Regions from separate parts of the Virgibacillus natechei genome, predicted to be linked through region 2. Evidence: riboswitches for the same ligand, from Rfam matches in the RefSeq annotation. Region 2 holds a riboswitch; the other holds the start of a gene.
The links. Region 2 has a riboswitch for S-adenosylmethionine ahead of OLD84_RS00090 (methionine ABC transporter ATP-binding protein). Riboswitches for the same ligand answer to the same signal wherever they lie in the genome.
Positions count from the first base shown of each region.

Region 1: another riboswitch for S-adenosylmethionine. It lies ahead of OLD84_RS06430 (sodium:solute symporter family protein); the one in region 2 lies ahead of OLD84_RS00090 (methionine ABC transporter ATP-binding protein).

Region 1 covers NZ_CP110224.1:1,196,302-1,201,403, reverse strand. Annotated here, with positions in the region: gene OLD84_RS06440 (YhgE/Pip domain-containing protein) at 1-875, opposite strand, end outside; gene OLD84_RS06435 (TetR/AcrR family transcriptional regulator) at 943-1,527, opposite strand; SAM riboswitch class I at 1,866-1,980, shown strand; gene OLD84_RS06430 (sodium:solute symporter family protein) at 2,144-3,757, shown strand; gene OLD84_RS06425 (hypothetical protein) at 3,893-4,078, opposite strand; gene OLD84_RS06420 (peptidylprolyl isomerase) at 4,286-4,966, shown strand.
Region 2 covers NZ_CP110224.1:18,729-23,830, reverse strand. Annotated here, with positions in the region: gene OLD84_RS00100 (MetQ/NlpA family ABC transporter substrate-binding protein) at 1-307, opposite strand, end outside; gene OLD84_RS00095 (methionine ABC transporter permease) at 319-969, opposite strand; gene OLD84_RS00090 (methionine ABC transporter ATP-binding protein) at 959-1,990, opposite strand; SAM riboswitch class I at 2,056-2,165, opposite strand; SAM riboswitch class I at 2,246-2,350, opposite strand; gene OLD84_RS00085 (YczI family protein) at 2,585-2,830, shown strand; gene OLD84_RS00080 (hypothetical protein) at 2,959-3,414, shown strand; gene serS (serine--tRNA ligase) at 3,901-5,102, opposite strand, start outside.

The sequences.
Region 1 (5,102 bases), 1.2 Mb from region 2:
TTTAATGTCTCCACAAGATCTAGCCATTCATCCAGCTGTTCTTCTAGTGCATGTGTATCGCCATGTTCCAGAAAAGCTTCTATTTCCTCCGTTTTGTCTCTGATTGACGCGAACGTACTCCTCCCTTCTTCCATTTGGTCGGAGTGTTCAAGGGTATCTGTCACATGTAGCCATTCTGCTTCCGCCTGCTTAACACCTGTATTTAATTGCTCTATTCCCTCAGTAAGTTCACCTACTCCATCCATTAACTCAGCCAGACCGCTACTCAAATCCCCTGCTCCATCTAGAACTGTATAATTCGCTTCAAGCAATGATTCTGTTCCGTCTTCAATATCATTTAGATGGTTACTGAATGTGTTAAAAGAGTCATTCGCAACCTCGACATAAGCAAATGTTAATGCCTCCGATAACTCCTCCTCCATCTCAGAAATAGCACTGTCCGCTATTTGCGAAGAAACGAAATTATAATCTTCATTCACTTCATAATAAAGTGTTCCTCTTGCCGGCTCATCTTCCATCACACTAATAACGTCTTCCGAAAACACCTCCGGAATATGCACATAAAAATAGTATTCAAAATCGTTCATTCCTCGACGGGCTTCTGCTTCGCTCACAAAATGAAAGTCCAATGCAGCTTCATCTTGAAGATTAGCTATAAATTCGTCTCCCGCTTGTACTTCCTCTCCCTCTAGCATTGCGCCTTCATCCTCATTAACTACCGCTACAGGAAGCGATTCAATTTCCCCATACGGATCCCAGAACGACCAAATCAACAAGCCTCCGTATAATAGCGGCATCAAGATAATCCCCATTAGTGCGATAACTAATTTCTTGGATGCAAAAATACCTCTCAGTTCATGACTTATTCCCTTCATATTTCCCCTCCAAATTTTATTTTTGACCATTTTGTTCAATTGGTCACTTATTAGTAAAAAAAGAGACTTACATCTCTTTGTTATGAATCAGCGCATACATGAAATGCTGCTGAAAGATTTTGGCTATCAAATCTTTATCTAACCGCCCATACTTCTCTTCATAGTCAAAAACAAGACTCATATACAGTTTATATAATAAAAATGCTGTAATACTCGGTTCCGATGCATAGATTTTCTTCTGCTCAACGGCTTGAATGAGTTGCGACTCAACACACTGTATAATAGCATCCTCTATCTTATCGAGTGCCTGTTTTGAATGATCCGTACCAAACATTCGCACCTCATACGTCAGCTTCATCATTACCTGATGCTCTTTTCTAAATTCAAGCAACTGGTTTAATGCCTCATAAAGATTATCTGAAACAGATTTCTCAGGAAGTATACATTTATAAAATATGTGCTCCATCTCAATAATTATTTGCTGCAAAACCGCATCAAATAAATCTTCCTTATTATCAAATACTGTATAAATGGTTCCTTTGCCAACCCCGGCAAGACTAGCTACTTTATCCATCGTGGTTCCTTTAAAGCCATACATGGAAAACGAATTAGCAGCTGAATCTAAAATGAGTCCACGTTTATTTTCTAACATTAATGAATCATGCCCTTCTTCAAATTAGGTGAATTCAAAAACTTGATAATGACTATAATACCAAATTGGTCATTTTATATTTATATCATAGCTAATTATTTATTACAAGGCTTACTATATAATTTATACTATTCTTTAATTGCCACAGTAAACCGAGCTTCTTCCTAATCTAGTAAACTCAATTTCTAAGCCCTCTCCTTGAGGAGTTACATTCATTAATTCCAATTGTGAACATGTCTATTATCTGTTGATCGTAAATATAGATTCTATTTCTCTATTAGTAATTTGACAAATTCGAATCCTCATTCTATACTGTTAAAAACTAAAATTAAATAAATCTTTTATCGAGAGCGGTGGAGGAACTTGGTCCTATGAGCCCGCGGCAACCATTATAAGTATAATTTTCTTATAACAAGGTGCCCAATCCAGCAGACAATGTCTGAAAGATAAAAGGGATAATACTAGATATGTTGCCCCTTTTTCTTTTCAGAGAAAGGGGCTTTTACTATTTAAAAGGAAATTTGACAGGTGGACAGGATGGTATGGTTGGATTATATATCTGTGCCTTTTAACCAAGCATTTATATATATATTAAATGGAGAGTAGGGAACAAGTTATGACAGCATATGGAATTTGGACAATTAGTTTTGCGTTAATTTATACGCTCATCTTAATCATAGTAGGTAATAGAGCAAAACGAAAAGCAACACACGGGGATGGGTACTTTGTCGGTGGAAGAAACTTCAGATGGTGGACCGTAGCCTTCTGTATTACTGGTTTATTCTCAGGATCAACTTACATATCAATCGTTGAACTTTCTTATTTAACTGGTGTTTCTGCGGTATGGTATGGAGTAGCAGAAACAATTCAAGTGCTGATCATAGCGCTTTTAATTATTAAACCTTTTCGAGAAAAATTGTTAACGACTGTTTCTGGGTTAATTGGAGATCGGTATGGCCGGGGGGCTAAAGCTTTATCAGGGGCTATTACCGCATTTGCGTTTCCAATGTGGTCGGTTGCAACTGCCATTGCATTTGCATCCGGTTTTCACGTCTTTACCGGGATTTCTTTATCCGTTTCCATCGCATTCACCGCGCTCTTATTATTTATATACCTACAGGCAGGCGGCATGTGGGCCATTGCATTTACACAATCGATGAATACGATCGTTTTCACATTGATGTTCATTGTTGGAGCTATTGCATTTTTTATCAATCCTGGTATATCAGGAATACAGCAGCTCGCATTCGACCGTCCTGAGATGTTCGATTTTGGAGGGGCAGGTCTTCAAGTGATTTTAGTATGGTTCGGAACGTTTCTTGTAAATGTCATCCTGGCCCAGGCTGCATTTCAAATGGCCCTATCTGCTCGTACCCCGGAAGAAGGGCAAAAAGGTCTAATTATCGCTCAAATAATGAGTCTTCCTTTTATATTTTTTGGAATATTATTTGGACTGTCAGCTGCAGTCGTAGTACCGGATGAAGGCCTTGGTTTAGTCGCCTTGCCACTGTACCTAATGGAAGTACTTCCGGCTCCGCTCGTAGGTTTATTTTTCCTTGGAATATGGGCATGTGCGCTTGGCTGGGGAGCACCTTGTCAATTTTCCGGTGCCACTAGCTTAGGAAAAGATACAGGAAGTGCGATCTTTCCACTAGCAAGTCCCGAACAGTTAGTGAAATATACGAAGTGGTCTCTTTTACTATTAACAGGACTAATGATTCTATTTGGTACCCTTCGTACGGAACAATCAGCATGGTGGAATGTGTTCGCCTGGACGATACGAAACTCGGCCACATTCGCCCCTGTCGTAGCAGCCTTATTCTGGCCGCTCGTTACTCGAAGCGCTGTTATTGCCTCTCTTGCTACCGGGTTTGTGTCCGGGTTATTATGGTATCACTTAGGAGGTTGGGAACCTGATCAATTTTTCCTTAACATCCACCCAGTATGGGTTGGAATGTCCGTCAATATTGCAGTTATCATCCTAGTTACTGTTTTAACAACACTAGGAAAATGGAGTATTCAAACAAAGGGAACTGCTGTAAAAGGTTTCAGCTTTTTATTTGCAGGAGTTGTTCTCATCGGAATCAACGTGGCATATTTCGAGCCTTTATATGAACAAGGGCTATTCGGCCTCTTTGCATTCGCTGCAGTCATCACCTTCTTTATTACTACATTATTATTTGTAAAAGAGAAGCAAGTTTCCCAAACTTATGTAAAAAAGGGGGCTTGACTTCTTATGACTGAATGGGAGAGGTTACTAGTCTCAACTCCTCTCCTAACACCGTAATTTAGATTTAGTTTCAATTATGCGAACGCTCGTTTTTTTCTTTTGAATAATCCCCACTAATGGGTGGGGATTACTAACCTACTCTTCCTCTTCTTCCGGGCTTGCAAAACTAAATTCATCTCCAATAACATATTCGCTGGTGTTAATCTTTTGATTGGCTTGCAGTCCTTTATGAATCGAATCCCCATAATTAATAGATGATCCACCCGACATTTGATTAACACGTATTTGACGTATATTGGTTTGATGACAACAAGGCTTCATCTCAAACCTCCTTCCCTATACTTACTAGTTTATGCAATCGGGACAACCTACGTACAGTTCATCGCCACCCTTAAGTATAATTTGTGTGTCGGTCTATCTTTGCTTTTATTTTTAAAAAAAGTAATAACCCAGATAACGCATAATTAAATGTAATCGCACATTTATCCTGCTATACTATTAATTGTAATCTTATACTGGAGGTTTATCATGCTACAAAAGTTCAAAACACTTTCACTTCTGGCGGTCGCGTTACTCATGATAATGATGGCTGCTTGTGGAGGACAATCAGAAAATGATCAAACAGATGAACAAATGGAGACAGCAGAGGATTCAGTAAGTGAGCAAGCAGAATACTTAGAAGATGTTGAAGAAAATCCAATTGTCACCATTTCAATGGCAGATTATGAAGAAGACATCATCGCTGAGTTATATCCGGATATCGCTCCAAATACAGTCACCAATTTCATTTCATTGATTGAAGATGACTATTATAATGGTCAAATTTTCCACCGAGTTGTTCCTGGATTCATGATACAGGGCGGAGATCCTGAAGGTGATGGATCTGGTGGACCAGGCTACTCTATTGCAGGGGAATTCAGTTCAAACGGATTTGAAAATAACCTGCAGCATGATCGAGGAATTCTTTCCATGTCCAGAACGAATGATCCCAATTCTGCTGGATCACAATTTTTCATTATGACGGAAGAATCCCCACATCTTGATACAGACTATGCTGCTTTTGGAGAAGTAACAGAAGGAATGGATGTCGTTGATAACATTGTTGACGCAGAACGAGATGATTCCGATAAACCACTTGAAGATCAACAAATAGAGTCTGTCGAAGTAGATACGAAAGGGTATGACTATCCTGAACCAGAAGTGGAATAATTTGAATTAGTAGCAGGGAATTATTTTCTCTGCTACTAATTACAAGGTTTACTATATATTTAAAGAATTACTGTTGTATTAGTTGAAAACTTTTTTCTAGGTAATGGACTTTTTCTGTAATAAAATCACTTTCGTA
Region 2 (5,102 bases):
TTGTCGCAATTGGAGTGAGATCTAGATCATGTTCTTCAATAAAGGCATCAAAATAAGAGACTGTTTGAAAAGCATTTGCATCAATCTCCCCTTCAGCTAGTGCTAAGTTTGGTTGAACATAATCAGAAAAACGCACAATCTCAATTTCAATTCCTTCTTCTTCCGCCTTGTCAGCAACATAATCCCAAATTGTCGTATCAGATCCACTAATTCCTAATTCAACTGTTGTTGCTGCCTCACTACTTGAACACGCTGTAATGATCGCTGCTAAAACTGTTATAAAAAGAATAAATCCTATTTTTCTCATGATGTCTTCTCCTACCTTCTTCTTATTTTATTCGATAAAATATTTCCTGTTGATTGTAGCCCTTGAACCATAATGACAAGTATAGTTACTGTAACGAACATAACGGCTGTATCGAAACGTTGATATCCGAATGTAATGGCTAAATCACCGAGTCCTCCACCGCCGATCGCACCAGCCATTGCTGAAGCACCAACCAAACCGATTGTGGCGATGGTTAACCCCAACATCAGGGAACTTAATGCTTCTGGAATGAGAAAACGTATAATAATTTGTGTAGGTGTAGCCCCCATGGACTGTGCAGCATCCATAACACCTGGATCAACCTCAAGCAAAGAATTCTCTATTAATCTCGCAATAAAGGGGCCTGAAAAAAGAACCATTGGCACAATCGCTGCAGCTGTTCCGATAGATGTTCCCACAATCAAGCGTGTAAGTGGAATGACTGCGACCATAAGAATAATAAATGGAATCGACCGGAATATATTTACGACACCACTCAAAATCGTGAAAGTGACTTTGTTCTCCCATAGATGACCTGGTCGTGTAACAACAAGTAAAATTCCTAAAGGTAACCCTATTATAATCGCAAATATTAGAGAGAAGCCTACCATTGCGATCGTTTCCCATAATGCTTCTAAAATTTGATCCCAATTAACTAACATCTGCTAACACCTCCTTTATCGTTACTTCTTGTTGGTGGATATGCATAATAACTCGATTTATTTCTTTCTCTTCGCCTTCAAATTTTACAATCAAATTTCCAAATGGCGTCCCTTGTAATTCGGTAACATTGCCAAAGAGAACATTAACTTCGACATTAAAGTTCTTTGCAATTTGCGAAAGTAATGGAGCGCCTGTTGACTCACCAACAAATACGATTCGATAAATTTGATGGTCTACATCTTGCGTATTGATAAGCTCATATACTGAATCTGGTATTTCATCATGCATAACCGAACTTACAAAATTATGTGCAATCTTTGTTTGAGGTTGGGAGAATACATCAAATACAGACCCAGCTTCCACCACTTTTCCGCTATCCAACACCGCCACCTTATCGCAAATCTCCCGAATAACTCCCATTTCGTGCGTTATAATTAAAATCGTTATATTGTACTCCTGATTGACACGCTTTAAAAGATTTAATATCGACTTGGTCGTTTCTGGGTCGAGTGCTGATGTCGCTTCATCACATAATAAAACTTCCGGTTGCGTAGCCAATGCTCGCGCAATTCCTACTCGCTGCTTCTGTCCGCCAGATAATTGATCTGGATAGTTAGTTGCCTTATCACTTAATCCCACAAAATCAAGTAGCTCATTAACTCTTTTGTTAACTTCTTCCTTCGGTTTTTTCTGGAGTAATAATGGCATTGCTACATTTGTAAATATTGTTTTCGAATTCAATAAATTAAAGTGTTGGAAGATCATCCCAATATTCTGTTTTGCTTCCCTTAATTCCTTTGCTGATAGGTCTAGTAAGTTTTGATTATTCACGGTGATTTTTCCAGAAGTTGGTCTCTCCAGTAAGTTTGCACAACGGATTAATGAACTTTTACCTGCACCACTAAAACCGATCACACCATATATTTCGCCTTTTTCAATATGTAAATTGACTTGATCTAATGCTCTCACCTCTTGCGTCTTACCATCATAAACTTTTGTAACATCTTCAAATGTAAGCATCTCTTTTCCTCCTATTAAAAATACCCCTTCTTATCAAATAAGAAGAGGTATTATCGTACATCCTCAACTTATCTTTCAAGCTCACCGCTTGTTGGATTTAGCACGTTACTTTTCCTAGGAAAAGTTCGTTGCCGAGAATTCATAGGGCCAATCCCTCCATCTCTCTTGATAAGAAGTTTTTATATTTAATTTTGAATTTAAAAATCTCTTCTTATGAAATATAAGAAGAGATTCACATTATGTATATGCACACTCTTCTTATTTTCCAAGTAAATACTTGTTGGATTTAGCACAGTACTATAAAATAGTCCGCTGCCGAGGTATCAAAGGGCCAATTCCCTCCACCTCTCTAAATAAGAAGTAATAATTATTTAATTTGTATAACTTACTTTACTACCGTTATATTATTTTGTCAATTGTTTTCTAAAAGATTATATATGTCAAAACATCAACTATTTATAGTAATATTTAATGAATTCCTCAAAAACACAATAATAACTATGTTAAAATAAAATCAGTATGCAACAAACGGGCGCCATTCTTGAAGAAAGATGGAAGTTTATGGTTGGCACTTAGTTGTTTAGGGGGGATATTTTGTTAAAAACACTTAAGATCGTCTTTGCACTCATAACTTTAGTTTTAGCAGGGTATGGCCTGACAACTGGAAATTCCATAGTAGTATTACCATATATGATGCTTTTTATGGGAGCACTGCTATTGGTTATGGGTATATCCGAAATCAAAAACGAACGGAAGCAAATAGGCTTTATGAGTATTATTGTTTCCTTATTTGTTTTTTATGTTTCCATACAAGGATTCCTATTAAATTATACTAGCTAATATAAGTGAAAAGATATTCCAAAAAAGGGCGCAATAATCGAATAAATATGTGTCGCAATAGGGCCATTTTCTGGAATAAAAACTTCCTTTTGGGAAAGATAATTATAAGCCTTAAAGGGGAGGTTCCAATGATTAATGTATTTGCTTGGTTAATATTCATTATTCCGTTAGTTTCTTTGTTCTTTCTAGGTCAGACGATTATAAGAAGATATATATCCGTTGCACTTTTTGTAACTGTTATAAATACTATTCTTTATTCAATTGCTTGGGAATACAACTGGTGGAGGTATGAAGAATCTCTTTTTAATTGGGATCAGGTAACACCAGTTCCTATAATATTTAGCGCATATTGGGTTATCACAATATGGATTTTCCGTTTCACTTTCCGTAAGTTTTGGGTTTATCTTATTGTTAATATAATTGCTAATTGTCTGTTTGGATTAGTATTAGAACTTTGGAGAAAAGCAGAAATTTATTCCGGGAATATGTCAAATGTAACAGTAGTACTGATATTTATATCCCTTTCTATTATTATTTATATCTTCCAAGTATGGTATGAAAGAAATAGAAGTACCGAATCTTAATAAGAGGCATGTGGAAATAAGATTCAAAAATATAACGATTACAGAAAAACACATCTTTAACTTTAATGTTTCAATTGTATTTGAAGTTTGCTGTTAAGGTAGAAGTAAACTTTACACCATTAATTTTGACTACTTCTATGTTACTTTTATGGTTTTATTTGTCCAAAAAAGAGAAATCTGATAGAGATAAATGAGTTTACCATTTTTGATTAAAGGGCGAAATTATGGAAAAAAGAGCAATTTTACATTTAAGCAAGCACAGAAATAATCTGTGCTTGCTTGCTATTTATACTGTTAATTCGTTGTCAAAATGTATGCTAAGCGGAAAGCGAAATGTGTTTTCCGTAGCGAATCTCTGCTCTCAACCAACGTTTGCAAAAGGATTTTCACTATGTAGCAGTGTTAAATCAACTACGACGATTTAAAAGCAACAAAGGTTTTCGGTGGGACGAGTAAGCGCAGTCCCAATACTTACGAAAAGATGAATTACTTAATAACATCCTTCCCACCCATATAAGCACGCAATACCTCTGGAACCACAACAGATCCATCTTCTTGCTGGTAATTTTCCAAAATAGCTGCTACCGTTCGACCAATGGCAAGTCCGGATCCGTTAAGCGTGTGAACAAATTCCGGTTTTCCTTTTGCATCTCTTCTGAACCGAATACCTGCACGCCTTGCTTGGAAATCCTCAAAATTCGAGCAAGAAGAAATTTCCCGGTATGTGTCCTGGCTTGGGATCCATACTTCAATATCATATTTTTTTGCAGCGGTAAATCCTAAATCCCCTGTGCACATGCTCATTACGCGGTATGGTAAATTCAACAACTGTAGTACTTTTTCTGCATTACCGGTTAAAGTTTCCAGCGTTTCATAAGAGTCTTCTGGTTTTGCAAAATGAACAAGCTCTACTTTATTAAATTGGTGCTGGCGAATTAATCCGCGTGTATCACGTCCGGCAGATCCAGCTTCTGAACGGAAACTTGCACTGAATGCAACATACTTTTTCGGTAAAGCCTCTGGGGATAAAATTTCCTCGCGATGGTAATTTGTCACTGGAACTTCTGCTGTTGGAACTAAAAAGTAATCCCAATCATCTATACGAAAGGCATCCTCTTCAAATTTAGGCAGCTGACCGGTACCTGTCATGCTCGTACGATTCACCATATATGGCGGCAGCATTTCTTCATATCCATGCTCATCTGCATGCAGATCCATCATGAAGTTTAAAAGCGCACGCTCTAGTCTTGCGCCAAGCCCTTTATAAAAGACAAATCGACTTCCCGCCACTTTCGCTCCTCTTTCAAAATCCAAAATATCAAGATTCGTCGCGATATCCCAATGAGGCTGTTTTTCAAAAGAAAATTTCGGAGCCTCTCCCCATGTACGAGCCTCCACATTATCTTCTTCATCCTCTCCAATCGGTACACTGTCATGGGGGATATTTGGAATGGATAGCATGATAGAATCCAGTTTTTCTTCAATCTCCTTTAGCTCTATATCAAGCGTGGAAATTTGCTCACCAACCTCGCGCATTTCTTTGATCGCTGGTTCTGCGTCTTTTTTGTCTTTTTTCAGTGCAGAAATTTGCTTTGATGCCTCATTACGCTTCGCTTTTAGACTTTCGGTTTCAGCGATTAATTTACGGCGTTTTTCATCAAGCTCACCAAACTTATTCAGGTCGGATA